One region of the Leucobacter japonicus genome, then DNA from elsewhere that is predicted to be linked to it. Evidence: predicted binding sites of a transcription regulator. Region 1 holds the regulator's gene; the other holds the start of a gene.
The links. Region 1 encodes HrcA, which represses chaperone genes, less so after heat shock. Its sites were predicted from a motif close to TTNGCACTCGNNNNNNNCGAGTGCNAA; they were not measured.
Positions count from the first base shown of each region.

Region 1 (14,724 bases):
GATGACCCGGATGGCGGCGGATGATCCGGAAGCTTCGGAAGCGAACTGCGTCACGGCACCACCTCAGCGGACACGGTCGGGACGTTGCTGGCGGGCACGACCGCGGTGAACCGCGTCGGCTCGCTCGACACCGCCACGTCTCCTCCAACGTTCCTGACGAGTCGGGACACGAGCGCGAGCCCGACCCCTCGCTCTTCGGGAGCGGCACCCATCGCGGTCGTCTTGGTCGAGACGCCCCAGTCGAACACGCGCTCGAGCAGCGCCGGATCGATACCGTCGCCCGAATCCGAGACGGTCACGCGGAGCCCGCCCTCCGTCGTCCACACGATTTCAAGAGAGACGCTCCTCGGCCGCGCCGCGCCGGACGCGGCAGCGTCGATGGCGTTGTCGAGAAGATTGCCGATAACGGTGACCAGGTCCATGGTCGACAGCGCGATCGTTTCCACGAGCTGTGCGTCTCCGGGCGCGAGGTCGATGTCGGCGTCGAGTTCCACGCCGCGTTCGGCCGCCTGCGCCGTCTTTCCCAGGATCAGCGCGCTCACGACCGGATCGAGCGCAGTCGGCGCGGTCACACGATCGACGAGCTCCTGACTGCGCCGCGACGTGTCGGCAAGCATCTCGATCGCGTCTGGGGTGCGACCGAGTTCGAGCAGCGCGATCGCGGTGTGCAAACGGTTCGCGTGCTCATGAGTCTGGGCGCGCAGCGACTCGCTCAGCGTGCGGAGCGACTCATGCGACACGAGCGCCTCGTGCACCGCCGACGCCGAGAGATCTCCGGTGATGCGCCGCGTCGCACGCCGGCCGAGTACCGCGGCGAGCACGCCCAGTGCGACGAACACGGCACTCACCCCGAACACGAGCGGCAGATCCTGCACGATCTCACCGCCGATCGACTCGACGGTGATGCCGACCGACACCCAGCCGAGCACACGGTCAGGAGCCGCCGGATCCCCCACCGCGACCACGGGAGCGATCGTGCGCACGGAGGGGCCCAGCGTACCGGTCCACCGTTCGGAAAGCACCGTGGGGGTGGCGGGGATCGTGCCGCGATAGTGCTGGCCGATCTCGCTCGCGTCCGGGTGCGTGAACCGAATGCCTTGCGCATCCATCACCGTGACATAGCTCACGCCGGCCTCACGGCTCAGACGCGATACCAGCGCGCGGAGCTCCTCGGTGGGTTCCGAATCGATCCCTTCGCCCAAAGCCGTGGCGGTCGCGGGAGATGCGGCAAGAGCGAGCGAGAGCGCGTGCGTCGTGCGCTCGGCCTCGCCGTATTCCGCGCGGCGGCTGTCCCAAACGAGGAGCGCCGTAACCGCGACCGTGACGACGAGCACGGCGGCGGAGAGCACGAGGAACACCCGGGACGTCGCGCTGCGCGCCGTTCGCGGTACCGCCTTCGCTGCCATGCGGAACATTGTGGCACGGACCGGACCCCGCCCGAACGCTCCGATCTCACCCCGCCGGGGTCCGATAAGCCCGAAATGCACTCGTCATCTTCGCGCCGCTTAGCGTGTTGAACGCGACGGCACCGAGTGCTTCTCGATCACCGCCGCATTGCACATGGACAACGGCGTTCTCAGGAGGAACTTCATGGTCATCCCGGCCCCCGCGCGGCATTCCCGCCCGAACGAAGCACACGACCCACGCCCGGCCCGCCGGCGTCGGTGGGACAAGCACACCTGGCTGTACGTCTCCGTCATCATCGCGGTCGTGCTCGGCGCCGCGGTCGGCTTGGTGGCACCCGACTTCGCCGTTGCCCTTGAGCCGCTCGGCAAGGCCTTCGTCGGTCTGATCAAGATGATGATCGCACCGATCATCTTCTGCACGATCGTGATCGGCGTCGGGTCGATCGCAAAGGCGGCGACGGTCGGCAAGATCGGTGGCCTCGCCCTGGTCTACTTCATGGCCATGTCGACCCTCGCACTCGCCATCGGGTTGGTCGTCGGTAACGTCATCCACCCCGGCGCCGGCCTCGACATGCAGGGCGCCGAGTACGCCACCGAAGGCGCTGCAAGTGGCACGCACGAATTCTTACTCGGCATCATCCCCACAACGTTCTTCTCCGCCTTCACCGGCGAGAGCGTGCTGCAGGTGCTCTTCATCGCACTGTTGGCAGGCTTCGCGCTGCAAGGGCTCGGCGAGCGCGGCGCACCGATCATGGCGGGCATCAAGCACCTGCAGGCGTTGGTCTTCCGCATCCTCAGCATGATCCTGTGGATCGCTCCCGTCGGCGCATTCGGGGCGATCGCCGCCGTTGTCGGCAAGACCGGCATCGCGGCGATCTGGAGCCTCGGCGTACTGATGATTGCGTTCTATCTCACCTGCATCGTGTTCATCGTCGGGGTGCTCGGCACGCTGCTCTACGCCGTCACCCGCGTCAACATCTTCAGTCTCATGAAGTACCTCGGCCGGGAGTACCTGCTGATCGTCGGCACCTCGTCATCGGAGTCGGCGCTCCCCCGCCTCATCGCCAAGATGGAGCACGTCGGGGTCTCGAAGCCCGTCGTCGGCATCACGGTGCCGACCGGCTACTCCTTCAACCTCGACGGCACCGCGATCTACCTCACCATGGCGTCGCTCTTCATCGCGACGGGCATGGGCGACCCCATGAATCTGAGCGAGCAGATCGGCCTCCTCGTCTTCATGATCATCGCATCGAAGGGTGCCGCCGGAGTCACCGGTGCGGGTCTCGCGACGCTCGCGGGTGGACTGCAGGCCTACCGCCCCGAACTCGTCGACGGCGTCGGCGTGATCGTCGGCATCGACCGTTTCATGTCGGAGGGCCGCGCGCTCACCAACTTCACCGGTAACGCGGTGGCAACGCTGCTCATCGGGTCGTGGACGCGGCAGATCGACTCCGAGCGTGTGCGTCGCGTGCTCGGCGGAGCGCTCCCGTTCGACGAGTCGATGCTCGCCGGCGACGGGCACGGCGCCGCGAACACGACGTCGACCGCGCCGCAGCCGCAGCGTGCCGTCGCCGAACGGATTCCCGCCGAAGTGAACTGAACGCACTGGGCGATGGTGGGCCGGGGCCAAAGCGCCTCGGCCCTTACCAGCGCCCGAACGTCGTATTCAGCACGGCAATCGCAGCCGGGCCCGCCGAAGAGGTGCGGAGCACGGTCGTGCCGAGCACGAGAACGTGTGCCCCCGCCGCTTCGAGCGCGTCGAGCTCGGCATCGGCAAACCCGCCTTCTGGGCCGACGACGAGTACGACGTCGTCGATCGCATCTGCACTGGCCGCGGCGGATCGCCCCCACTCCGACAGCGTCAGCGCACCCCGCGGATGCAGAGCGATCACCGCGGAACGATCACTCCGTGCCAGCAGTTCGAGGTCGGACAGTGCGACGGGTTCGCCCACAACGGGAATCGCAGCCCGCATCGACTGCTTCGCCGCTTCACGCGCAATACGCTGCCACTTTGCGACGCCCTTCGCGGTCTTCTCCGCACCGCCCGCGCCGTCCCAGCGCGACACGGAGCGGCTCGCCTGCCAGGGCACGATCGCGTCGACGCCGAACTCGGTCGCCTGCTCGACAGCGCGCTCGTCGCGATCGCCCTTGGCGAGTGCCTGAACGAGCACGAGGCGAGGCCCGACCGCGGCGTCACCGCCCTCGGCGTGATCGATGCGCACGCTGAAGCGATCCTTCGCGACCTGCTCTGCGGTGCCGGCACCGATCGCGCCGCGACCATTGCCCACGAGAATGCGCTCGCCCACGCGCAGACGGCTCACGCGAACCGCGTGCCGCGCCTCCTCACCGGTGATCTCGACCAGCGCGCCCGGAGCGAACGCCGCATCGTCGAGATCTTCGCGGTAGTAGAGGTTCGCCATGCTCAGCCCTGGCGGAAGAAGCGGTCGCGAATCTTGCCGAAGAAGCCCTGGTGGAACTCCCCGAGATGCGGCTGCTCGTCCTTGCGCAGCGCGGCGAGCTGGCGCACCAGATCCTTCTCTCGGTTCGACAGCTTGGTCGGCGTCGCCACCTGCACCGCAATCTTCAGGTCGCCGCGCGTCGTGCTGCGCAGCCCCTGGATGCCGCGCCCGCGCACCGTCAGCATGTCGCCCGACTGGGTGCCGGCCTCGACCTCGACCTCGACCTCGCCGTCGAGCCCCGCGAGTTTCGCGCTCGCGCCGAGAATCGCGTCGGTCATCGACAGCTGCATCGTGCAGAGCAGATCATTGCCGTCGCGGCTGAAGATATCGTGGTGCATCACGCGGAATTCGATGAACAGGTCGCCATTGGGCCCACCGCCCGGGCCGACCTCGCCACCGCCACGCATCTGCAGGCGAGTGCCGGTGTCGATGCCCGAGGGCACGTCGATCGGGAAGGTGCGGCGCTCGCGCACGCGCCCCTTGCCCGCGCACTCAACGCAGGGATGCTCGATGACGGTGCCATACCCCTGGCAGCTGCCGCACGGGTGCATCGTGACCACGTTGCCGAACAGCGAACGGACCTGGCGCTGCACCTGGCCCTGTCCGCCGCAGACATCGCAGGTGACGGGGTGGGTGCCGGGCTGGCAGCAGCTGCCCTGGCAGACGTTGCAGAGCACCGCCGTATTGACCGTGATCTCGCGCTGGGTGCCGAAGATGACGTCTTCGAGCGAGACGTCCACGCGAATCATCGCATCGTCACCGCGCTCCGAACGCGAGCGCGGGCCGCGCTGACCGCCGCCGAAGCCGCCCCCGAAGAAGGTCTCGAAGATATCGCCGAAGCCCGCCGCCCCGCCCTGGCCGCCACCCATGTCATAGCGCTGACGCTGTTCGGGGTCACTGAGCACGTCGTACGCGTGCGTCACGTCTTTGAACTTCTCTGCCGCGTCTTCGCTCGGATTCACATCCGGGTGCAGCTGGCGCGCCAAACGCCGGTAGGCCTTTTTGATCTCTTCGGGGGTCGCCTCGCGGGTGACTCCGAGGGTCTCGTAGTGATCGGCCACGCTGTTGTACTCCTAGGGGTTGGTGGTGGGAAGTGCTGGTCGGATGAGGCGGCGGATTACCGCTCTTCACCCAGGAATCGGTTGAGGTATCGGGCGACCGCGCGCACCGTCGAAATGTTGCCGGCATAGTCCATGCGCAGCGGGCCGAGCACGCCGAGCTTCGACACGGCGGTGCCTTCTTCGTATGTGGACGCGATGATCGAGGTCTCGGATAACCCGTACGGCTCGTTTTCTCGCCCGATCGACGCAGAAACTTCTCTGCCATCGTGCGCGAGTTCGCCGAAGAGTCGCAGCAGGGTCACCTGCTCTTCGATCGCTTCGAGCACCACGGGCAACGATCCGGCGAATTCACCGTCGGGGCGCGACAGATTGGCTGCGCCGGCGACGGCGATGCGGTCGTTGCGATTGGCCTGGAGCTGGTCGAAGACGACGGTCAGCACGCGCCGCACGAGGTCGATTTCGTCGGGTTGCGCCCAGCTCTCGATATCCGCCTCGAGTTCGGCGACGGCCGCGGCTGCAGACTCGACGTCGATGCCGACCGCCGCTTCGGCGATCCGCTGACGCAGACCGTGCACCCAGGCCTCGGTGACGCGCGAGGCCGGCAACCAGGCGACCTGCTGTTCGACGACCCCGCTGCCGAGAATCAGCACGCTCAGCACCCGATCTTCACCGAGCGCCACGAGATCGATGTGCCGCACCGCGGTGCGACGCAACGACGGGTACTGCGCCACAGCAACCTGATTGGTGAGTTGCGAGAGCAGACGCACGGTGCGGGCCATGACGTCGTCGAGGTCTGAAGAATCGCCGAGGAACCGCTCGATCGCCGTGCGCTGGGCGACCGTCAATGGGCGAATGCGAGCCAGGGTGTCGACATAGAGCCGGTACCCCTTGTCGGTGGGGACGCGGCCCGACGATGTGTGCGGCTGCGCGATCAACTCGTCTTCTTCGAGCAGCGCCATATCGTTGCGAATCGTCGCCGCAGACACCCCGAAGCTGTGGCGATCGACGATCGCTTTCGAGCCCACCGGTTCGTTCGAGGAAACGTAGTCACTGACAATCGCGTGCAGTACGGCGAGGCTGCGCTCGGAAACCATTGCCCCTCCTGACGCCGAATCGTGGATGCGGGCCTCGCGCACGGGCACTGGCACTCGCATATTCCGAGTGCTAAGCCTACCGCAGTCCGACGATCAGGCGGCATTCGGAGTGGCGGCTCCGTGTTCGCCTGCGGCGAGATCTGAGGCGTGAGCTCGATTCATGTCAGCTGCCGAGCAGCCGGTGCACGACGGTATCCGCGAGCAACCGACCGCGCAGGGTCGGGATCACCCGGCCGCCGATCGCGGCTCGCCCGTCGATGAGTCCGTCGGCGATGAGCTGCGGGATCGCCCGGCGCTCCTCCGCCGTCAGCACCTCGGCAGGCAGGCCCTCGGCGATCCGGGTTTCGAGCAGAATGCGTTCTTCACGGCGTGACGCATCGGTGAGGGTCTCGCGTGAGTGCGCTGGGGAGACGCCCGCTGCCATGCGCTGCGCATAGGCACCAGGATGCTTGACGTTCCACCACCGCACGCCGCCGACGTGGCTGTGGGCGCCTGGCCCCGCAGCCCACCAGTCTTCGCCCGTCCAGTACGAGAGATTGTGCCGGGAGCGGGTCTCAGGGGTGCGCGACCAATTGCTGATCTCGTACCACGAGAAGCCAGCGGCAGCGAAGCGCGCGTCGGCGAGCTCGTACATCTCGGCGTGCAGATCCTCGTCGGGTTCCGCCACCTCGCCACGACGAATCTGCGCTGCGAGTTTGGTGCCGCGCTCGATGATCAGCGCATACGCCGAAATGTGATCGGGAGCGCACGCGAGTGCGGCGTCGATCGAGCGTTCCCAATCGGCAAGGCTTTCGCCTGGCGTGCCGTAGATGAGGTCGACACTGACTTGGAGGCCAGCGTCGCGAGCCCATTCGGTGACGAGCGGCACGCGCTCGGGCGAGTGGGTGCGGTCGAGCGTGGCCAGCACGTGCGGCACGGCCGACTGCATGCCGAAACTCACGCGGGTGAAACCGGCCTCGGCGAGCGTGCGCAGGTACGCGGCGTCAACGGAATCGGGGTTCGCTTCCGTCGTTACCTCGGCTCCCGGCGCCAGCCCCCACTCCTCGCGGATGCGGCCGAGCATGGTCGCAAGATCGCTCGCCGGCAGCAGCGTCGGCGTGCCACCCCCGAAGAATACGGTCGAAACCGGGCGCTCTGGCAGACCCGCGTCGCGGAGCACCGATGCACCGAGCGCGAGCTCCTGGCCGACTTGAGACGCGTAATCGTCGCGGGTCGTGCCGCCGAGCTCACTCGCGGTGTAGGTGTTGAAGTCGCAGTACCCGCAGCGGACACGGCAGTACGGGACGTGCACGTAGACGCCGAAGTTTCGGTGTTCGGCCCCGATTGCGACACTCGCAGGAAGCGAGCCGTCATCGGGAGCCGGATCACCCTCGGGGAGCGCGCTCGGCACGGCGGATCACCGACGGCTGCTCGGCCGACGCTGATGCGTGGTCGACACGGGCACTTCGGAGGTGGAGGAGTCGTCGCCTGCAGTCTCGACAGGTTCAGCCACCGGACTGGGTTGCGGTGAATCTGCGGTCACTGCAGATGCTTCGGGCTCCAGCGAGTCTTCGGGCAGTGGCGAAGCTTCTGTCTCGGGCGATGCTTCGGGTACGGGCGAAGCTGTGCGCTCTTGCGATGCTTCCGGCTCGGCAGATGCGTCCGGCTCGGCAGACACTTCGGGCTCAGCGAACGCGACCGTCTCCTCCTCCACGATCAGCTCTGATGCCGCACTTGGCTCAGACGGCTCATCGGACGCGGGCGTCTCCCCCGACTCGACGAACTCCGGTTCGAGCACTTCGGATGCCTCCGGCGACGATTCGACTCGCCCGCTGACGTCAGCGGCATCGCCGTCGTCAGCGATGGCGACGGATGTCTCATCGTCTGCCGCCCCCAAGTTCGGTGTGGGTTGTGCGCCCGGGGCGAGGCTCGCCAGCTGCGATTTCACGGCGTCGAGTGCGATGCGCACGTCGGCACGCCCCTTGAGTCCCAGCAGCCCGCTCTTCGGGGCAGCGACGAATCCGCGGGCGACCGCCCACACCGTGTCATCGGGGCGGAATTCGATCGCGAAGCGTTGCTCCCCCACGGCGCCCTGCTCGTCTCGGGTGCCCCACGCGAAACCGACGCATCGGTCGTCATCGATGGTGTAGATCACGAGTATGCCTCGTGGGTCTTGGCCGCCTGCGTGCAGCGTCGCTGTCGTTCCCGCGACGATGAACGGTTCGCCATCGGGCCCGAAGTGCTCTTCGAGTTCACCCGCGGCTTCAGGGATGCCGTCCCCCGAGAACGACGGGCCGGCGTACTCCGCGCCCGAGCCGCGCACGATGTCGGTGACGCGCACGCCCGAACCGCGTTGCGCACCCCAGGTCATGAGCAGGCTCGATGCGAGCAGGAAGCGCTCCTGTCCGCTGCCGAGGCGGAGCTCTTCCTCGTATGAGGTCATGCCCTCCGGCGGAAACTTGACGATATCGGGTTGCTTCGACGCGCCGACAGCGGCATACGTCACCGGCATCTCGACGTGGCTGCTGCGACGCGGGGGCTGCTCCTTGCTCATCGCTTGGCGCCTTCCTTGCCCTCCACATCTCCGGAGAGCGCTGCGATGAAGGCTTCTTGGGGAACCTCGACGCGCCCCACCATCTTCATGCGCTTCTTGCCCTCTTTCTGCTTCTCGAGCAGTTTGCGCTTGCGGCTGATGTCGCCGCCGTAGCACTTGGCGAGCACGTCCTTGCGAATCGCGCGGATCGTCTCGCGAGCGATCACTCGCGCGCCGATGGCTGCCTGAATCGGCACCTCGAACTGCTGACGCGGGATGAGCTTGCGGAGTCGCTCCGCCATCATCGTGCCGTAGCTGTAGGCATTGTCGCGGTGCACGATCGCGCTGAAGGCGTCGACCGTGTCTCCCTGCAGCAGGATGTCGACCTTCACGAGGTCGGCTTCCTGATCGCCCATGGGTTCGTAGTCGAGGCTTGCGTAGCCCTGCGTGCGACTCTTCAGGTGGTCGAAGAAGTCGAAGACGATCTCGCCGAGCGGAATGCTGTAGCGGAGCTCCACGCGCTCGCCCAGGTACTCCATGCCGAGCAAGCTGCCGCGGCGGCTCTGGCAGAGCTCCATGATGGCGCCGACGTAGTCTTTCGGCGCCAGGATCGCCGTCTTCACGACGGGCTCGCGCACGTTACGGATTTTGCCGTCGGGGTACTCCGACGGGTTCGTCACCGTTACTTCAGTGCCGTCTTCCTTTGTGACCTGGTAGACGACGCTCGGCGCCGTCGCGATGAGGTCGAGGTCGAACTCGCGGCGCAGTCGCTCGGAGATGATCTCGAGGTGGAGCAGGCCCAAGAAGCCGCAGCGGAAGCCGAAGCCGAGCGCGACTGACGTCTCGGGCTCGTATTGGAGCGCTGCGTCTTCGAGCTTCAACTTGTCGAGCGCCTCACGCAGCACCGGGTAATCGGAGCCGTCGAGCGGGTACAGGCCCGAGAACACCATAGGCTTCGGGTCGGTGTAGCCGGGCAGCGCCTCGGTCGCCGGGTTGCGCTTTGCGGTGACGGTGTCGCCGACCTTCGAGAGCCGCACATCTTTCACACCGGTGATCAGATAACCGACCTCGCCGACGGCAAGCCCCTGCGTCGGTCGCATCTCGGGCGCCGACACGCCGATCTCGAGCGCCTCGTGGTCATACCCGGTCGACATCATCTGGATCTTTTCGCGCGGCGACAGATTGCCGTCGATCATGCGCACGTAGGTGACGACGCCGCGGTACGGGTCGTACACCGAGTCGAAGATCATCGCTCGCGGGGCGGCATCGGCCACGCCCACGGGCGCGGGGATGCGCTCAACCACGCGATCGAGGAGCTCTTCCACGCCGGCACCGGTCTTGCCCGACACCTTCAAAATGTCGTCGGGATCGCCACCGATCAGATCAGCGATCTCGCGCGACACGCGCTCGGGGTCGGCAGCCGGGAGGTCGATCTTGTTCAGGACCGGGATGATTTCGAGGTCATTCTCCATCGCGAGGTAGAGGTTCGCGAGCGTTTGCGCCTCGATGCCCTGCGCGGCGTCGACCAGCAGGATCGCCCCCTCGCACGCGGCGAGCGAGCGCGATACCTCGTAGCTGAAGTCGACGTGCCCCGGGGTGTCGATCATGTTGAGAGCGAAGTCACCCGCATCGGTTGCCCAGTGCATGCGCACCGCCTGCGACTTGATCGTGATGCCGCGCTCGCGCTCAATATCCATCTTGTCGAGGTACTGCGCGCGCATTTCACGGTCGGGCACCGTTCCGGTGACCTGCAGCATGCGGTCGGCAAGCGTCGACTTGCCGTGATCGATGTGCGCGATGATGCAGAAGTTGCGGATCTTCGCGGGGTCGGTCGACGCCGGTGCCGGGGGGTTCAAGCTGCGTGGAGACATTGTTCGCAATTATCGCACGCGCAGGCGCCGGATCGCGCGCGTGCCGACATCTGGTCGTTCTGGAGCATCAGAAGGGCTCACCCGGGTAGGGCCTTCTGAACGCATCGCCATCCGATTGGTCTCCAACCTCATCGTCACCCGGCGGCCTTCTCGCCGACGCAGCCCCCTCAGCGGAACGCGCGAATCTCACGCGGCCCGGAGGCCGGTCTGCGTATGCACGACCAGCGGGACTCGTCCAGTGCAGCACACCGTCGTCGCTCTGCCGCACGCGCCAATCGGAGTGGTGTTTCAGCACGTGGTGACCACGGCACAGGTGGGCGAGGTTGTCGGTGGCAGTCGCACCGCCGAGCGCCGCGTCGACCGTGTGGTCGAGGTCGCACCGCGCGACGGGGACGCCGCACCCGGGAAAGCGGCAGTGCCGATCGCGTGCTCCCAGCCGACGGCGCATGCTCGCGCTCGGGCGGTACCGGTCAACGCTGAGCACGTCGGCGGTCTGGGGATGCGTCACGACGCGTTGCCACACGGGTGAGGTGGCCGCGAGTGCGCGGATGCCCTGCAGCGGTACCGGGCCCGCACCGACGAGCTCTGCCACAGGTGCGCTATTGCCCGATCGTGGCGCGTGTAGCGCTTCCCACGGCACGATGACCTGCACGCGGGCATCGATGGCGCATTCGCCGGCCCGATTGCCGTCGGGGTGTCGCGCAATACGCAGCCCCGCCCCGCTGCCTCCCAACACCAAGTCACACAGTACGTCGGCTCGCACCTGGTCACGTGTTCGAGTCGTCGACACTCGATCCACCTCGCGAGCGATGCGCGTCAACCGGTCGTGGATCGCGAAGGCTTCGACGGTCGGCAGTACCGCCGTCAGCTCGGACATTCCGTCGGCGACCGCGGTCACGACAACGCGGCGCTGGCGCACGGCCTCCTCGTGTCGCTCATCGAGGGTGCGCTCGGCGTACTCCTCGGCGAGTCTGCGCGCGATTGGCCGCAGTCGGTTGGCAGTCTCGACGCGCGCGTGCACGAGCACTGCGCGTTCATAGTCCGCGCGGCGCGCGGCGGTGGTCGAGGCATCGCCCGCCCCAATCACGAGGCCGGAATCCACGATGACTCGCGCATGCGTCGCCGAGATCTCGCCGCTCGCGAGTGCCGAGTGCGCGCCGCGATAGTGACGACGCAGCGTGTACGCCGCATCCATGCGCGCCTCGGCGGCGCGCTCGCTCGTTCCCAGCAGGAGTGCCGCCTCCGCACGCAGTGACCGGTACTCCAACTCGGTACTCCGCCCTTCACCGGGTTCGGTGGCCAGCTCGACCGCCGCACCGAGAAACTCGCTCCGCGCCGCATCGAGGGCCCGTTGCACGCCTTCGAGGTGCTCCACCCAGTTCAGCAACTCATCGACGCGCGCACGCCGAGCCGCACCGGCTGCGGAACATGGAGCCGACGGAGCCGACAGACCTCCTGCGGCCGCACCAGCCACAGTCATCTCGCCGCCTGTGGCGGGGTGCTCACGGGTGTCGGGGGTCATGCTTCCATCTCACCAGGGACCACCGACATTCTTGACACGGCAGCAATGCCGGGTATCACGTTCCGAGTTCTGCTAGACTCGACTCTTGGCTTGCGTGTGGTCAACAACCACACCTCCCGTAAGGTGCCCTCTCTCACCGTGCGGATCAAACCCGTCAACTGGATTTCAAAGGACACATCTCAACGTGGCAAACATTAAGTCGCAGCTCAAGCGCATCAAGACCAACCTCAAGGCGACCGAGCGCAACCGTGCGTACAAGAGCGAGCTCCGCACCGTCGTGCGCGCGACCCGCACCGCTATCGCCGGTGGCGACAAGGCAGCTGCCGAGGCAAAGCTGAAGGTTGCAAGCCGCAAGCTGGACAAGGCCGTCTCCAAGGGCGTCATCCACAAGAACCAGGCTGCGAACCGCAAGTCGAGCCTCGCTGCACAGGTCGCAGCGCTCTAACGCTCACTGCGCAGCAGTCTTGAGGGCCCCGCTTCGGCGGGGCCCTTTTTCGTGCGCCATTTTCCAGCGGTCGATGACGTGCCGCGCGAGGACGACGCGCTTCGCGCGCGCCACCGCATTTCAGCGCAACGACACCCTGCCGCGCTTCGCGACGAACAGCAAGTACTTCTCGAGCGCGTACTCGGGATCACGACTGCCACCCTTCAGCAGCCACTCGGTTTCCGCGGCCAGATCGATGGCCCGCGCGAGATCCTCCTCGCGCCACCCCCGCACCTCACGCAATGCGCGGTCGACCTGCCACGGTGCCATGCCGAGCTCCTTCGCCAATTGGCCGCCGGATCCCGCGGCTCCGTACACCCGAGCCATCGCGCGCACCTTCATGTTCAATGCCGCGAGCATCGGAATCGGATCGGTGCCGGTCGAGAACGCCTGACGCAGCAGCACGAGCGCGTCGGCTGCGCGCCCCGCTGTCGCGGCGTCTGCCACGCGGAAGGCGTTCGTCTCCACGCGCCCTTCGGTGGCGCGGGTGACCTGATCTTCGTCAATGCGCGTACCTACGTCAGAGACGAGTTGCGTGATCGCACCGGCGAGCTCACCGATTCCGCCTGAGTACGCCGCAGCGAGCTGGCGCACGGCGCCCGGAGTCGCCTGCGCGCCGGCCCGACGGAACTCGGCTTGCACGAACGCCAGTCGGTCTTGATCCTTCTTCATTTCAGGGCAGACCACTTCGATGCCGGCCCCCGCGCCACCACGCACCAGATCGAGCAGCGCCTTTCCGCGCTGCCCGCCCGAGTGTCGCAACACGAGCGTCGTGTCGTCTGCGGGCTCGACCACGTAACGCTTCGCATCTTCGAGGAACGCGTCGGAGCACTTCTCAACGCCGTCGACCCGAATGAGTCGGGGCTCAGCAAAGAGCGACGGACTGGCGATGGTGAAGAGCTCCCCTGCCGTGTACGAAGCGGCATCGACATCGTGTACTTCGAGGTCGGTGTGCGCATCGACGAGAGCAGACTTGATCGCCTGGCCGGCGCGGTCGGCGAGAAAGGCCTCGGGACCTGAAATGAGCACGACAGAAGCCGGTCGTGCTTCGCTCCAGTCGAGCTGCTGAATCTTCGCCTTCGCAGAAGCCGATCGGGGTGCCGCTTTCCGTGCCTGTGCCACCTCACCAGCCTACCGGCGCGCTCCGACATCGAGACGCCTGCGGCCGTCCATACCGGCGGAGAGCTGACCTCATCTCCCCCGCTCCACCCAGGTGCGCAGCGCCCCCGCACGCCCGCTCAGCGCGATGGACCCGAGCTGATCCGTGCGCAGCGCTCGCGTCCCCGCCCGCGCCAGCCCGTCGAGCGCGGAGGCCGTTGGGTGACCGTACGAGTTGTCTGCCCCGACCGAGATCAATCCGACTTCGGCGTGCACGCGCGCAAATAGCGCCGGATCGAGGTCAGACGAGCCGTGATGCGCGACTTTCATGACGTCAGCCTCGAGCGTTGCGCCTGACCGTTCGAGTGCAACCTGCTCGGTTTCCCCCGTATCGGCGAGGAGGAGCACTGTGAATTCACCGGTGTCAACGTGCAGCACCTGGCTGGCCGCGTTCGTATCAGCGGGCACGATATCTGGGGCGGGCGCGAGCACTTCCCAGCGCAGGTCTCCCAGTGCACCACGCACGCCGGCGACCCCGGGAGTCACGGGCACGCCGGCCTTCGAGAGCGTTGAGACGACCGGCCTCGCGTCCCCGTCCTCACGATTGTTCGGCGCGACCAAGGCACGATCGACACGATCGATGATGGCCGGGAGGGCACCGACATGGTCGCGATCGTCATGGGACAGGACGAGGATCGCCACACGCCCGATGCCGAAACGATCCAGGCATGCGGTCAGCAAATCAACGTCATCGCCCGTGTCGACCATCATGACCGCGTCAGGTGCGGCGGGGTCGCGCAGCATCAGTGCGTCACCCTGCCCCACGTCGCAGGCCACCACGCTCCAGTCTCCGGGAGTGCCGATCTGATCCGCAGTCGGCACGATCAACGTCGGGCCGAGGAACACTCCGGCAGCCGCAGCCGAGAGTGCGGCGAGCCAGACCCGTATCTTGGTCGGACGCGGGCGCACCTCGCCCCAGGGGTCGGGCCCGCTCGCCAGCGAGGAGCAAGATTCGGCGCAGGCTTCTCGACCCACCTCGCCTGCGCTGCGACTCCCCCGAGCACTCAGGCCTTGCGACCGGCCTCCTCCCTCTCCCGGGCGATCGCGCAGGATCCACCACACGATCAGTACCAGCGCCTCGACCGCTCCGAGCAGCAGCGCGCCGCTCCACCCACCCGGCCAGAGCCAACGCGCGGCCGGAAGCGCTGCGGTCACCG
Region 1 is NZ_JHBX01000142.1:470,429-485,152, reverse strand. Features, by position in the region: gene AMS67_RS16380 (response regulator) at 1-54, opposite strand, end outside; gene AMS67_RS16375 (sensor histidine kinase) at 51-1,406, opposite strand; gene AMS67_RS16370 (cation:dicarboxylate symporter family transporter) at 1,591-3,006, shown strand; gene AMS67_RS16365 (16S rRNA (uracil(1498)-N(3))-methyltransferase) at 3,050-3,826, opposite strand; gene dnaJ (molecular chaperone DnaJ) at 3,829-4,926, opposite strand; gene hrcA (heat-inducible transcriptional repressor HrcA) at 4,983-6,020, opposite strand; gene hemW (radical SAM family heme chaperone HemW) at 6,184-7,410, opposite strand; gene AMS67_RS17025 (DUF1990 domain-containing protein) at 7,417-8,553, opposite strand; gene lepA (translation elongation factor 4) at 8,550-10,403, opposite strand; gene AMS67_RS16335 (HNH endonuclease signature motif containing protein) at 10,471-11,925, opposite strand; gene rpsT (30S ribosomal protein S20) at 12,110-12,370, shown strand; gene holA (DNA polymerase III subunit delta) at 12,491-13,531, opposite strand; gene AMS67_RS16320 (ComEC/Rec2 family competence protein) at 13,601-14,724, opposite strand, start outside.

Region 2 (14,724 bases), on a different contig from region 1:
CGTCCGTCGTCCCGGAGATCTCATTCTCATGCCGCACGACCAGCACTCCATCGCTCGTCGCAACGATGTCGGGCTCGACCAGATCAGCGCCGAGCTCGCACGCGAGACGGTAGGCGGAGAGCGTATGCTCCGGGCGGTATCCAGATGCCCCGCGATGACCGATGACAAGTGGGCTGGGGCGTGAGCTGACCATGTGCCCAGCCTAGAGCTGCGGCGCTACGCCCTGGGTGAACGGCGTCCAAAAGTCACAGCGCATCCGAAGCGCTCACTCCGTAGACTGGGCGTGTCCCATACGCCTGGAAAGGATTCCGACGCATGAGCAATCCGGCTCTCAGTAACAACCCCGCACTCAACGGTAAGACACTTACCGCTGACGAGCTGCGCCGCATTTACGACCAGCCCGCTGCGCAGACGCAGCGCCCCGGTGTCGATACGCCCGCCACCGACGCCGGCTTCGGGGCGCAGCAGCCTCCCGTGGTCGCGCCCTCCGACAAGCCGATGACCTACGAGAACACGATCTCCAAGACCGTGCTGCTGTTCGTCATCGTGCTCGCATTCGGTGCGGTCGGCTGGTTCGTTCCGGCGCTCGCGCTCCCGGCCGCGATCATCGGCCTGGTGCTCGGCCTCGTGAACTCGTTCAAGAAGCAGCCCAGCGTGCCCCTCATCGTGCTGTACGCAGTGTTCCAGGGCGTCTTCCTCGGCGGCATCTCGGGCGTGTTCGAGGGCCAGTGGCCAGGTATCGTCTCGCAGGCAGTGATCGGCACGCTCGCCGTATTCGCGGTGACGCTGCTGCTCTTCCGCAGCGGCAAGGTGCGCACCAGCCCCAAGATGAACAAGATCTTCATGGTCGCGATCTTCGGCTACCTCGCATTCTCTGTCGTCAATGTCGTGCTCATGCTCACCGGCGTCAACCAGGATCCGTGGGGCATGCGCGGTGCAACGATCTTCGGCATTCCGCTGGGCGTCGTCATCGGCGGCCTCGCCGTGCTGCTGGCCGCTTACTCGCTGGTCATGGACTTCGAGCTGATCCAGAACGGCGTGCGCAACCGCGTGCCCGAGAAGTGGGCCTGGTCGGCGGCCTTCGGCCTCATGGTGACGCTGATCTGGCTGTACGTCGAGATCCTGCGCATCCTCGCGATTCTGCGCGGCAACAACTAGCGATTCGCATCGCACTCGAACGGGCTCGGCGCTTCGGCGCCGGGCCCGTTTTCGTGCGTGCGGGCGGGAGCTCCGAACGCCGAATGCTCCCTTTCTCGCCGAGCCCCTGCCATGTGCACGCGCACTTCAGAGGGGCTCGGTGAGCAAGGGAGCATTCGTGGGCCAGTGGTCGATCGGGCCGCGGGCGGTTCCGACCGCAGAAACGGGAAGAGCCCGGCCGAAGCCGGGCTCTCACCTTCCCGCTCTGCGAGCGGCCGAGACCGCGACGGTCCCGGAGTGAGCGAGGATTGCCCAGAAATGGGCAATCCCTAAACGCTCACTCCCACTCGGCCGCGCACGCGGCCGAGTTCCACACGGTGCTGATCAGAGCGGGACCAAACGGCGAGAGCCCGGCCGAAGCCGGGCTCTCGCCGTTTATTCCCACTCAATGGTTCCCGGCGGCTTCGACGTGACGTCGAGTACCACTCGGTTGACCTCCGGAACCTGGTTGGTGATGCGGTTCGAGATGCGGGCCAGCACGTCGTAAGGCACGCGGGTCCAGTCGGCGGTCATCGCGTCTTCCGACGAGACCGGGCGCAGCACAATCGGGTGACCGTACGTGCGGCCATCGCCCTGCACGCCCACGGAGCGCACGTCGGCGAGCAGCACGACCGGGCACTGCCAGATCGAGTTGTCGAGGCCCGCGGCAGTCAGCTCGGCGCGAGCGATCGCGTCGGCCTCGCGCAGCACCTCGAGGCGCTCGCGGGTGACTTCACCGACGATGCGAATGCCCAGGCCGGGGCCGGGGAACGGCTGGCGGCCGACGATCGCTTCGGGAATACCGAGCTCACGGCCGATCGCGCGGACCTCGTCTTTGAACAGGGCGCGCAGCGGTTCGATCAGCTCGAAGTCGAGGTCTTCAGGCAGGCCGCCAACGTTGTGGTGCGACTTGATGTTCGCAGTGCCCGAGCCGCCGCCGGACTCGACGACATCGGGGTACAGCGTGCCCTGCACGAGGAACTTGATGGGTTCGCCCTCGGCCTTGGCCTCAGCGACCAGGTCACGCTGCACCTGCTCGAACGCGCGAATGAATTCGCGGCCGATGATCTTGCGCTTCTCTTCGGGGTCGGTGACGCCCGCGAGGTGACCCAGGAACGTGTCTGCGGCTTCCACAGTGATGAGGCGCACACCCGTCGACTCGACGTAGTCCTTCTCGACCTGCTCGCGCTCGCCCTTGCGCAGCAGCCCGTGATCGACGAACACTGCGGTGAGCTGGTCGCCGATCGCCTCGTGCACGAGCGCGGTCGAGACGGCGGAGTCGACGCCGCCCGACAGTGCGGAGATGACGCGTGCGTTGCCGACCTGCTTGCGGATGAGCTCGATCTGCTCGGCGATGACGTTGCCGGCGTTCCAGTCGGGAGCGATACCCGCGACGTGGTGCAGGAAGTTCTCGAGGATCTTCTGGCCGTGATCCGAGTGCTTCACCTCCGGGTGCCACTGCACGCCGTAGAGCTTGCGCTCGGCCGAACCGAAAGCAGCGACCGGGGTCACGGCCGTCTTCGCGAGCACCTCGAAGCCCGCGGGGGCCTCTTGCACGGCGTCTCCGTGGCTCATCCAGACGTTCTGCTCCGCCGGCTGGCCGCCGAGAATCGCGCCGCCGTCGCCGACGAGCGTCGCATCGGTGGCTCCGTATTCGCGGTCGCCGGTGTTGCCGACGGTGCCGCCGAGTGCACGGGCCATGACCTGGAAGCCGTAGCAGATGCCGAGCACGGGAACGCCAAGCTCGAAGACGCTGTCATCGAATGACGGGGCGCCCGCTTCGTAGACCGATGACGGCCCGCCCGAGAGCACGATGCCGAGCGGGTTGCGCGCCTGCACCTCTGCCGCGGTGATGGTGTGAGGTACGAGCTCCGAATACACTCCGGCCTCGCGCACGCGTCGCGCGATCAGCTGCGCGTACTGCGCACCGAAATCGACGACGAGTACGGGGCGGTGCCCCGGCTGTTCCGACTGAATCGTCATGTTCGCTCCAGTGAGCCTTTCAGGAAGTCGCGGACGAGGCCGCAGCGGATGAGGTCGAGGCGGGGCCGGCGGCCGAGTCGGTCGCGTTCCCGAGTGTTGCGAGGGTGCCGTTCACCTGGCGCACGATGCGTGCCTCGAGGAAGAACGACATGAACGGAATCACACCGCCGAGAGCGATGAGCAGGAACTTGCCGAAGCCCCAGCGCATCGGGCTCCACAGCAGGAAGTCGGAGATCAGGTACACGACGTAGAACCAGCCGTGGGCGATGAGAATCGCTTTGAACAGATCGAACCCGTTCGCCTGGAAGTCGGATTCGAGCCCCTCGGGAGCGAGTTCGTAGAAGTGCGCGAACCCGTCGGGGGTGAAAAGGAACAGCTGCACGTTGAACGCGTACTTCATCACCATGACTGCGCACAGCAGCAACAGCATGACGCCGGTGATCACCGAGGTGACCTTGTAGAAGCTCAGCGCTTTACGGATGCGCGGGAAATCGGCGGGCTTGGGCTGCAACTGCATGGGATCCATTCTACGGCGGGCCTCTGACACCGCTCGCACGACGTCGGAGGAGGGGTTAGGAGTCAGATTCGGCGTCTGCGCCAGCTTCGAGCAGCATGAGTTCGTGTTCCTTCTCCCACGCATCCCGCGCGAGGCGGTACCAGAAGAAGATGGCGAACCCGGCGAACACGACCCATTCGATCGCGTAGAAGACGTTCAACCAGTTGACGGTCTCGGCCGGCAGCGGCGCGACCGAATCGACAGGATCGAGGCCGGCTGCGTCGAGCAACGGACGCGAGCCCGAGTCATCGTGCAGCACCAGATACCCCGAGTAGACGGGGCCGTCGACGACCTGCCACTGATTGGCGAGCGCGGCGGGCACCATGGTGTGCTGGGTCTGTGGATCTTCATCGCGATCCGGCACCTGCGGCCCCTCCGGCGGCATGTATCGCCCGGTGAGCGATGCGGTGGCAGCGAATGCGGGATCACCCGACAGTTCCTCGGCGATGCGTCGCGCGTCGTCGGCGCTGGGCGCCCACCCCACCGCCACCGACAGACTCGCGCCTGCCTCGGCGTGCTCGCCGCTGGTGATAAGGTGCCCCACGACCCAGGCTCCGGTGCGGCCGTCGTTATCGCGTGGAGACACCACAGAGAAGTCTTCGGGCACGAATGTTCCGTCGAGTTGCACGACGACCCCGGCCCCCGCGTCGGTAACGCCTCGGTCGAACGAGGTGACCTCTGACAGCGGACGCACCGACTCGGTATCCACCTGCTGCTGCGTCTGATTCTGCACGGCGACCCCCGCCTGCCACTGCGCGAGCGCGGCGAAAGCGACGGCGATGCCGAGCGCGAGCAGCAGTGCCAGAATCCAGCGCGGTCGCCACATGACCTGAGCGAGCGTCGGCTCGCCCAGGTACTCCGGCTTACTGCGTGCCAAAATGCTCGCTTAGCGCTCGGCGTATACGACGCCGACGCGCTGGAACTCCTTGAGCTCCGAGTAGCCGGTCGTCGCCATCGCCCGGCGCAGCGCACCGACGAGGTTCGCGCTCCCATCGGCGACGTGCGCGGGGCCGTTCACGATCTCGGCCAGGGGAGCCACCGGCTCGACCGCGACGCGCTTGCCGCGCGGCAGATCTTCGTGATGCGCTTCCTGCCCCCAGTGCCACCCGCGGCCGGGAGCATCCGAGGCCTTTGCCAGTGCGGCACCGAGCATGACGGCGTCTGCGCCGCAGGCAATCGCCTTGATCAGGTCGCCCGACGTGCCGAGGCCGCCGTCGGCGATCACGTGCACATACCGGCCACCCGACTCGTCGAGGTAATCGGAGCGAGCGCCCGCAACATCGGCGATCGCGCTTGCCATTGGAGCCCGAATCCCCAGCGTGGCGCGCGTCGTCGACGAGGCTCCCCCGCCGAACCCGACGAGCACGCCCGCGGCTCCGGTGCGCATGAGGTGCAGTGCTGACTGATAGGTCGCTGCGCCGCCCACGATCACCGGTACATCGAGTTCGTAAATGAATTCCTTGAGGTTGAGCGGTTCGCGCCCCTCTTCGGAGACATGCTCCGCCGAAACCGTGTTGCCGCGGATCACGAACAGGTCGACACCAGCCTTGACGACGGTATCGGTGAACTCGGCGGTGCGATGCGGTGACAGCGCACCTGCGACCGTGACGCCGGCTTCGCGAATCTCGCTCAGTCGTGCCGTGATGAGTTCGGGTTGGATCGGCGCGGCGTACAGTTCGCGCATGCGTGCGATGGCGGCGCGCTCGTCGGTGATCTGCGCCAGTTCTTCAAGCAGCGGCTCAGGGTTCTCGTGACGCGTCCACAAGCCCTCGAGGTTGAGCACTCCGAGGCCGCCGAGCTCACCGAGCGCGATGGCCGCGGCCGGCGACATGACGGAGTCCATGGGTGCACCGAGCACCGGAATGTCGAAGTGGAACGCGTCGATCGACCAGGAGGTCGAGACGAGTTCAGGATCGCGCGTGCGCCGCGTGGGCACGATGCCGATCTCATCGAAGGTGTACACGCGGCGTGCACGCTTGCCGCGCCCGATCTCGATCTCGTTGCTCACCCGATCAGTCTATCTGGAGCGGGCTGAACGCGCCGAGCGCGGCAGGCCCATGCCGGCCTCGCTCCGCACCCACGGGCTGATGCGAACCCGCCGCACCCCGTATCAACGCTTCGACGCCCGATACCCCGCTTGCTCGGCCGCGCGCGCCGTCGAGAAGCACTCCTCCGCTTTCGTGCGCGAGTAATAGGCTCCGCTCGGCAGGTGATAGATCTTCGAACTCGCATTGCCCTTGATCGGAGCCCATGACGGGCAGTTTCCACTCGTGGATGGCGCGCGCGACGGATACCCCACTGTGCGCGTCGGCGCGGTTGTGCGCGACGCCGAGACGTACCCGTTCTTCGAACCGGCGACCGACCAGGTGATGGTGTGCCCGACGTCGGCGGCTCCCACCGAGTAGCTCGTACCGGTGGCGCCCCGCACGGCGATGCCGCTGCGATACCACTGATAGCGCAGGGTCGCGCCCGAGGTCCACGAACCCGCCGATCCGGAGAGTTTCGACCCGACGGTTGCGTTGCCCGAGATCCGAGGTGTTCCGACAAGCATCGTCTGGGGAACGCGCTTCGCTCCCGACGTGCGTGTCTCCGATTGGTATCCCGATTTCGTTCCGGTCACGCGAACCGAGATCTGCGTTCCGGCATCGGCAGCCGCCAGACGATAGCTCGCTCCGGTCGCGCCTCGAATCGCGGTGCCGTTACGCAACCACTGGTACGTCAGTTTTGGGGCGACTGGCTTCCACGCCCCAACGTGCGCGGTGACGGTCGAACCAGGCTGCACTGCGCCGCTGATCGTCGGCGTCGCGGCGGTCAGCAGGCGCAGCACCGTCGATGCTGTGGAGGTCGCGTTCGCGCTCCGGTATCCCGCCAACGTCCCCGCCACAGTCACGGTCACTTTCGCGCCGCCATCGGCTGCGACGAGCGTGTACGACGATTTCGTCGCGCCGCGGATCGCAGCACCGTTGCGCTTCCACTGATAGGTGAGCTTGGCCCCGGTGGTCCAGGTGCCAGCGCTCGCCTGCAACGTCTTTCCGACGACCGCGGTGCCTGTGATCTTCGGGGTCGCGGTGCGGAGTGCAGCCGGCATAACGGCCTTCGAAGCTGCCGAGGTGCGCAAGACGTCCGCGTAACCCGCCAGTCGCCCGGTGACGGTCACCGAGATGGCACGATTCACGTCACCCGCGACGAGCCGGTAGCGGTTCTGCGTCGCACCCGGAATCACTGCCCCATCGCGCTTCCACTGGTAACTCAGCGCCGAACCCGTCGCCCATCCCGATGTCGTCGCGGTCAACTCCTGCGCCATCTGCGGGGTGCCGCTGATGGCGACCTGGCCCGCCTGCGTCTGCCCCACCCCGATCGTGCGCTCTGCCGAGACCGACACCGCGGTGACGGGAATGTCGACCCCCGGAATTGCGCGCGTCGCCGTGGCACGCACGCTGATCTTCGCCTGAGCGTCCGCAGCCGTCAGGGTGTACGTCGCCGCGGTCGCATTCGGGATCGCCTCGCCGCCACGGAGCCACTGCAGTGCAACGTTCGGCGCCTGCGGCACGCTCGGTGCCCAGGTACCTGAGGTCGCCTGCAGGGTCGAGCCCACCGCGAAGGTACCTGAAACGGTCGGCGCGGCGGTGGCGCGCAGCATCTCGGGCAGTGCCATGATCGTTCCGGTGAGCAGCGGGTCAGGGCCCGTCAGGGTCCAGACCCCGATTCGGTCGCTGCCGTCGAACGTCACCGATGTCGTCCACGTGAGTTCACCGGTCTCTCCCGTCGACCGCTGCCACCCCGTGACCGACTTCACCGCAGTGCCGTTGCGCAGTTCACTGAATGGTTCACGATCGGCTGCGGGATCACCCGGCGCATAGGCGATCTGCACGGCGACGGTGACCGCGGCGTCTCCGAGCTCGATGCTGGCCGGCGACAACGACACGCCTGGTGCAGCGAATTCGACCTCGGGCACCGTCTCGGTCGACGGAGTAGGATCCGCAGGAGCCGCGTCTTCTGGAATCGCCCCCTCGACCGGGGCGTCGAGCGCCTCGGCGATCGGTGTGGTGGTCGCAGGATCCGCATCGCTCACCGCGTGCGCCGGCGCCGGAGCTCCGATCGCCGACACGGCAAGACCGGTGACGAGCGCACACGCGAGCATCGCGCCGCTCCATCGACGCCACGCGAATCTGAACGTCGGATGCGTTTCCTGAGAAAAAACCATGAGCGCGAGCCTAGTGAAACGGACGCCGCTGCAGCAGTGCCGATTCGGAACTTCACCCGCCGGTTCACCCTCGGCGCAGTGCCCCCACGCGTGTCGGCGATCCAGCCGGATACGTCGCGGGCCCGGATCGAATCCGACCCGGGCCCGCGACGTGTACGGCTTAGCGCTTGTAGTTCGGCGCTTCGACGACCATCTGCACATCGTGCGGGTGCGATTCCTTGAGCCCCGCTGCGGTGATGCGCACGAAGTTGCCGCGCTCCTTGAGATCGACGATGGTGCGCGCACCCACGTAGAACATCGACTGCCGCAGCCCGCCGATCATCTGGTGGCTGACGGCACCGACCGGGCCGCGGTAGGGCACCTGGCCCTCGATGCCCTCGGGAATCAGCTTCTCGTCGCTCGGCACGTCGGCCTGGAAGTAGCGGTCTTTGGAGTACGACGTGCGCTCGCCGCGCGTCTGCAGCGCGCCGAGCGATCCCATGCCGCGGTAGTTCTTGAACTGCTTGCCCCCGACGAATACCAGGTCGCCCGGGCTTTCGTCGGTGCCCGCGAGCAGGGAACCCATCATCACCGATGATGCGCCCGCAACGAGTGCCTTCGCGATGTCGCCTGAATACTGCAGCCCGCCATCGGCGATGACCGGCACGCCGGCCGGCGTCGCGGCCTTCGCAGCCTCGTAGACCGCGGTCACCTGGGGCACGCCCACGCCCGCGATAACGCGCGTGGTGCAGATGGAGCCGGGCCCGACGCCCACCTTCACCGCGTCGGCGCCGGCGTCGACAATCGCCTTCGCACCCGAGTAGGTCGCGACGTTGCCGCCGATCACGTCGACCGCGGCGAACGCCGGGTCGGCCTTGATCTTGGCGATAATGTCGAGCACGCCCTTGCTGTCACCATTCGCAGTGTCGACGACGAGCACGTCGACGCCCGCATCGACCAGCGCGCCCGCGCGCTTCCACGCATCTCCGAAGAAGCCGACGGCCGCGCCGACGCGAAGTCGACCCGCCTCGTCTTTGGTCGCGAGCGGGTACTGCTCTTCCTTGTCGAAGTCTTTGACCGTGATGAGCCCGGTGAGTCGCCCCTCGCCGTCGACCAGGGGCAGCTTCTCGATCTTGTGCTGCCGGAAGATCGCTGCTGCGTCTTCGCGCGAGATGCCACGCGGGCCGGTGATCAGCGGCATCTTCGTCATGGCATCGGCCACCCGCACCTGCGAGCGATCCTTCGGGTCGATGAATCGCATGTCTCGGTTCGTGATGATGCCGAGCAGCACATCGTTCGAATCGACGACGGGCAGCCCCGAAACGCGGTACTCGCCGCACAGCGCGTCGACCTCGGCCACCGTCGCGTCGACCGACGTCGTCACCGGGTTCGTGATCATGCCGGCTTCGCTGCGCTTCACCCGGTCGACCATCTCGGCCTGATCTTGAATCGAGAGATTGCGGTGCAGAATGCCGAGGCCGCCGTTGCGCGCCATGGCCACCGCCATGCGGGTTTCGGTGACCGTGTCCATCGCTGCAGAGATCAGCGGGATGTTCAGGCGGATGCGCCGCGTGAGCTGGGTGGACGTATCCGCCTCGCTCGGGATGACGTCGGTGTGCGCCGGCAACAGCAGCACATCGTCGTAGGTCAGGCCGGTGAACGCGAAGGGGTCACGCTGTTCCATGGAACCTCTATCTATCTGGGAGTGGGTCTGTCAGAGATTCGCGGGTCGCCGGATGCGGCACCCGTGCTGCATCTCAGTCTAAAGGTATGGGGGCGGTGGTCACCTGCGCCGACGGCGAACGTCGCAGCGTGCGCACCATGTCGATGATGAGGATCACGAGCGCGATCCACACCCCGATGAAACCGATCCAACGCCCGACCGTGATCTCCTCGTGCGTCACGAACGTGCCGTAGAGGAAACTGAGAATCGGTGTGAGGAACTGCAGGAATCCGATGTACGACAGCGGCAATCGCCGCGTGGCCTCGCCGAACAGAATCAGCGGCACTGCGGTCGCGATGCCACTGAGCAGCACGAGCACGGTGATATCGGCACCGAACGAGAACGCGGTGATCCCTGTCGTCGCGGCGATGATGGCGAGCTGCACGGCGGCGATCGGCAGCGTGACGATCGTCTCGATCGTGAGGCCGGTGATGCCGTCGACCGACTCCCCCGCGTGCTTGTGCACCGCACCGTACAGGCCGAACGAGAGCGCGATACCGAGCGCGATCCACGGGAACGATCCGTAGGCGATCGCGGCGATGAGCACCCCGACGCCGGCGATGCCCACAGCGACCCATTGCAAGCGGGTCAGGCGTTCTTTGCGCACGATCACGCCGATGAGGATCGTGAAGAGCGGGTTGATGAAGTAGCCGAGCGCCGTCTCGAGCACGTGTCCGGTCATGACGCCGATCACGAAAATCTGCCAGTTCGCGTACAAGAACAGCGCGGAGAGGGCGAACCAGCCGAGCAGGCGCGGTGTGCGCAGGATCGTCAGTACCTGAGTCCACTTGCGCGTCGCGGTGACGAGCAGCGCGCAGAAGATCAGCGACGTGGCGACGCGCCACGGCACCACCTCGAACGGACCGACCATCGCGATGAGGCCGAAGTAGAACGGGAATGCGCCCCACCAGAGGTACGCGCCGAGACCGAATCCGAGCCCTGCACGCGTCTGCCCCATCGAATCAGTCTACGACCGCCGACGCCCCCGACACGACAGCGGCCCCGACGATCCGTCCGGATCATCGGGGCCGCTGCCCGAAAAGCGATATTTAGCGCGTGACGACCGCGAGAATGTCGCGAGCCGAGAGCACGAGGTAGTCGTCGCCGCCGACCTTGACCTCGGTGCCGCCGAACTTCGAGTAGATCACGACGTCGCCCACGGTGACGTCGAGCGGAATGCGGGTGCCTGCATCGGAGACGCGGCCCGGGCCCACTGCGACGACCTCGCCCTCCTGGGGCTTCTCCTTGGCGCTATCGGGAATGACGAGACCGGAAGCAGTGGTCTGCTCTGCCTCGACCTGCTTGATAACGATTCGATCTTCGAGCGGCTTGATGGCGACCGACACGGTTGACCTCTTTCCAATGTCTGAAAGTGAGTTCGCGCTCACCCCATGCGAGCGCGTCTAGGTTCGAGTCTATGGCTCCGGTTGGCACTCGTGCAAGGGGAGTGCCAACCGTGTCAGCCAGGATCGCCGACAGCGAACGCCGCGCCTACAATGTGGAGTACGCCCGCGATGGCGCCTCGACGGGTCCGTCGCACCGAATCGTTCTGGAGGAGCCGCAATGTCCACACCCCAGTACCCGGAGCAGCCGACGACCCCGCTCCCCGATCTCACCCAGTCTGCCGCGCCGACGCAACCGTTCCCGCAGGCGCCCACCGCCCCCATCGGCGCGGCGGCGCCCTACGGAGCGCCGACGGGGTATGCCGCGCAGCCGTACCGGCAGCCCGTGCCCGCGTCGACGGCGACCACGCTTGCGCAGACGAACACCTTCGCGCTGCTCGCAATCATCCTCGCGTTCATCGCGCCGGTCGCGGCAATCGTGTTCGGCCACATGGGCCTGAGCCAGATCAAGCGCACAGGCGATGCCGGTCGAGGCATCGCACTCACCGGGCTGATCATCGGCTACGCCTACTTCGTACTTGTCGCCCTCTTCGTCGTGCTGTACGTCGGCTTCGTGATCACGATGATCGCGTCGCTCGGAGCCGCGTTCTCCGGGTTCGACTCGGGGTACGACCCCTACAGCTACTGAGCCGCATGCACGCATCGGCTCATGAGCCGCACCGGCCCCGGGATCCAGTCCCGGGGCCGACTGCTGCCACCGCCCTGCCGGGCTGGGACGCTCTGCTCACCCCGGACGGCCTCGAAGCGCTCGCGCTGGTCGGAGACGCCCTCGAAGCCGGCGAGACCGCGGATTCGCTCAACCGTCGTCTGCGCGCCGCCGGGTCTACCCCCGAGTTCGTCGCCGCGGTCCTCACTCAGGGCGCACTGCAGCGCAAGGCGTCCGCGAAGTTCGGCGAGCTGTCGCGGTCCCTGCTCTTCACCCCTGCCGCCCTCGAGCAGGCGAGCCGCATGGTTGTTGCTCGCGGCCACGCCGCCAGATTCCGCGACGCCGGGTGCACTCGGGTCGCAGATTTGGGGTGCGGGATCGGCACGGAGTCGATTGCGCTCCTCGAGGCAGGCATCTCGCCCCTCGCCGTCGAACTCGATCCGTTCACCGCGCGGCTCGCCGCAGCGAACCTCGGGGTCGTCGCCCGCAGCACCGGGGCACCGGAACCCGAGGTGTTCTGCGGGGATGCGACGCAATTCTCTCTCGATCGCGCCGACGGCGCCTTTCTCGATCCGGCTCGTCGCACCGCCGGGCATCGCGACACCCGCCGCATCGCCTCCCCCGACGACTACTCGCCGTCCCTCGACTTCGCATTCGGCCTCGCAGACCGGTTGCCTGTCGGTGTGAAGCTGGGGCCGGGGCTCGACCGTGACCTCATCCCCGACGATGCCGAGGCGCAATGGGTCTCGGTCGACGGGCAGGTCGTCGAAACCGCGCTGTGGTTCGGCGGTGCGGCCCGCACGGGCGTGAAGCGTGCCGCGCTGCTGCATCGCGGTGCCGAGACCCACGAACTCACAGCGGCGGCGGATGCTCCCGATGCACCGGGGCGCACGCTCGGCTCCTACCTGCACGAACCCGATGGTGCGGTGATTCGCGCGCGCCTCATCGGAGCCGTTGCCGATGAGCTCAGTGCCGGGATGCTCAATGAGCACATCGCCTACCTGACCAGCGACACGCTCACTGCGTCACCGTTCGTGCAGTCCTTCCGCGTGCTCGATACGTTGCCGTCTCGCGAGAAAGATCTGCGGCGCGAGCTCGCGGCTCGCGGTATCGGAAGACTTGAGATCAAGAAGCGCGGAGCCGACATCGACCCCGCGCAGTTGCGCACGCGGCTGAAACTCCGAGGCGATCGCAGCGCGACACTCGTGCTCACGCGCGATGCGGCCGGCAAGCACATCACGCTGCTGACCGAGCGCTGCTGACGAGCGCTGCTTGCAGGCGTCTGCCGCAGACGCGAATGGCCCCGGAAGCCGAAGCTTCCGGGGCCATTCGCGGAGTCGCGGTTTAGTATGCCGACGAGTCGATGCTCGAGCACGAGACAGTCTGACCCGCGATCTCGACGGTGTCAGCCCCGTTCAGGCACTCCTGAGCAGCGCCCAGACCCAGGCTCAGCGCGACGAAGAATCCGATCGTCACGATCGCACCAATGATCAGTGCGAGAGCACCGGTGATGATGCCGGTCAGCGACAGTCCCTTGGACTGCCCCTTGCGGAGCGCCACGATGCCGAGGATGAGCGCAATGATGCCGCCCACAGCGCCAGCGATCGGCACCCACGAGAAGACGAGGCTCAGAATGCCCAGGATCAGCGCGGTGAGCGCCAGACCCTTCTTCTGCACCGGAGCTCCGGCGTAGGACGGCACTCCCGGAGCAACGGGCGCGGACGGAGCCGGAGGCACCGATGATGCGTTCGGAGCGGCGGGCGGCACCGGGCCCGCAGCGGGTTCGTTGCCAGGCAGGTTGTCGGACATGATTCTCCTTCGATCAAGCATCGATGAGGCGTATTCCCCAATTCGCTCTTCAAAGATAACGCTCAGGTTCGACTGATGCACGCATTTCCTGCGGGCACGACGACGAAATTCGTCGCCGACTGCCATTCACCCGACTTGCACCTGTTGCACCGGCAGTGTCGAGTCCGCCCCGAACCCGAGCCCCGAGGGCGCATGCCCGGCCGCGACGAGCTGTGCCCCGAGTGACGCGATCATCGCACCGTTGTCGGTGCACAGCGAGAGGGGCGGCACGCGGAGGTGAATACCCGCAGCCGCCGCGCGCTCTGCCGCAACTTCTCGCACGCGTGCGTTCGCGACGACTCCTCCGCCGAGCAGCAGGCGGGGTACGCCGAGATCGTGGCACGCGGCAATCGCTTTCGTGAGCAGCACGTCTGCCACCGCTTCGCGGAAGCTCGCCGCGACATCGGCGACGGGAACCTCGGCTCCGGCAGACACCTGCTGCTCGACCCAGCGCGCGACCGAGGTCTTCAGCCCCGAGAAGGAGAAGTCGTAGCGGTGACGCTCCAAATCTTTGGAGCGGGTGAGGCCGCGCGGAAAACGAATCGCGTTCGGGTCGCCGTCAGCGGCGACCCGGTCGATCTGCGGGCCACCGGGATACGGGAGTCCGAGCAGGCGCGCCACCTTGTCGAAGGCCTCCCCCGCTGCGTCGTCGATCGTCTCCCCGAGCAGTTCGACGTCGCCGACCAGATCCCGCACGAGCAGCAGCGAGGTGTGCCCGCCCGACACCAGCAGCGCGATGGTCGGCAGCTCGAGTTCTCCGACCGCGCCGACGGCTTCGCGCAGTCCCTCGCCGTGCAACAGGTCGGCGCCGACATGGCCGACGAGATGGTTCACCGCGTAGAGCGGCTTATCGAGCGCGATCGAGAGCGCCTTCGCCGCGGAGACGCCGACCATCAGCGCACCCGCGAGCCCGGGGCCGGAGGTCACCGCGATCGCATCGAGCTCATCGAGCCGCACACCGGCATCGGCGAGTGCGCGCTCGATCGTCGGCGTCATGGCTTCGAGATGCGCACGCGCCGCCACTTCGGGCACGACGCCTCCGAATCGCGCGTGCTCATCCATCGACGACGCAATAGCGTTTGCGAGCAGGGTGCGCCCGCGCACGATGCCGACGCCTGTTTCGTCGCAGCTCGTCTCGATGCCGAGCACGAGCGGTTCGTGCACCGTCATGACCGTTCCGCCTCTCCGTTCGTGCGGCCCTCGCGG
Region 2 is NZ_JHBX01000106.1:20,929-35,652, forward strand. Features, by position in the region: gene AMS67_RS07875 (glycerophosphodiester phosphodiesterase family protein) at 1-193, opposite strand, end outside; gene AMS67_RS07880 (Bax inhibitor-1/YccA family protein) at 316-1,158, shown strand; gene guaA (glutamine-hydrolyzing GMP synthase) at 1,573-3,159, opposite strand; gene AMS67_RS07890 (DUF3817 domain-containing protein) at 3,179-3,676, opposite strand; gene AMS67_RS07895 (SURF1 family cytochrome oxidase biogenesis protein) at 3,732-4,592, opposite strand; gene AMS67_RS07900 (GuaB3 family IMP dehydrogenase-related protein) at 4,602-5,723, opposite strand; gene AMS67_RS07905 (sunset domain-containing protein) at 5,826-7,919, opposite strand; gene guaB (IMP dehydrogenase) at 8,080-9,582, opposite strand; gene rarD (EamA family transporter RarD) at 9,656-10,579, opposite strand; gene groES (co-chaperone GroES) at 10,671-10,967, opposite strand; gene AMS67_RS07925 (DUF4190 domain-containing protein) at 11,185-11,652, shown strand; gene AMS67_RS07930 (class I SAM-dependent methyltransferase) at 11,658-12,932, shown strand; gene AMS67_RS07935 (hypothetical protein) at 13,015-13,479, opposite strand; gene tsaD (tRNA (adenosine(37)-N6)-threonylcarbamoyltransferase complex transferase subunit TsaD) at 13,606-14,688, opposite strand; gene rimI (ribosomal protein S18-alanine N-acetyltransferase) at 14,685-14,724, opposite strand, start outside.
Region 2: groES (co-chaperone GroES) is a predicted target of HrcA. The motif match lies at 11,049-11,075, and genes of this name have one in related genera.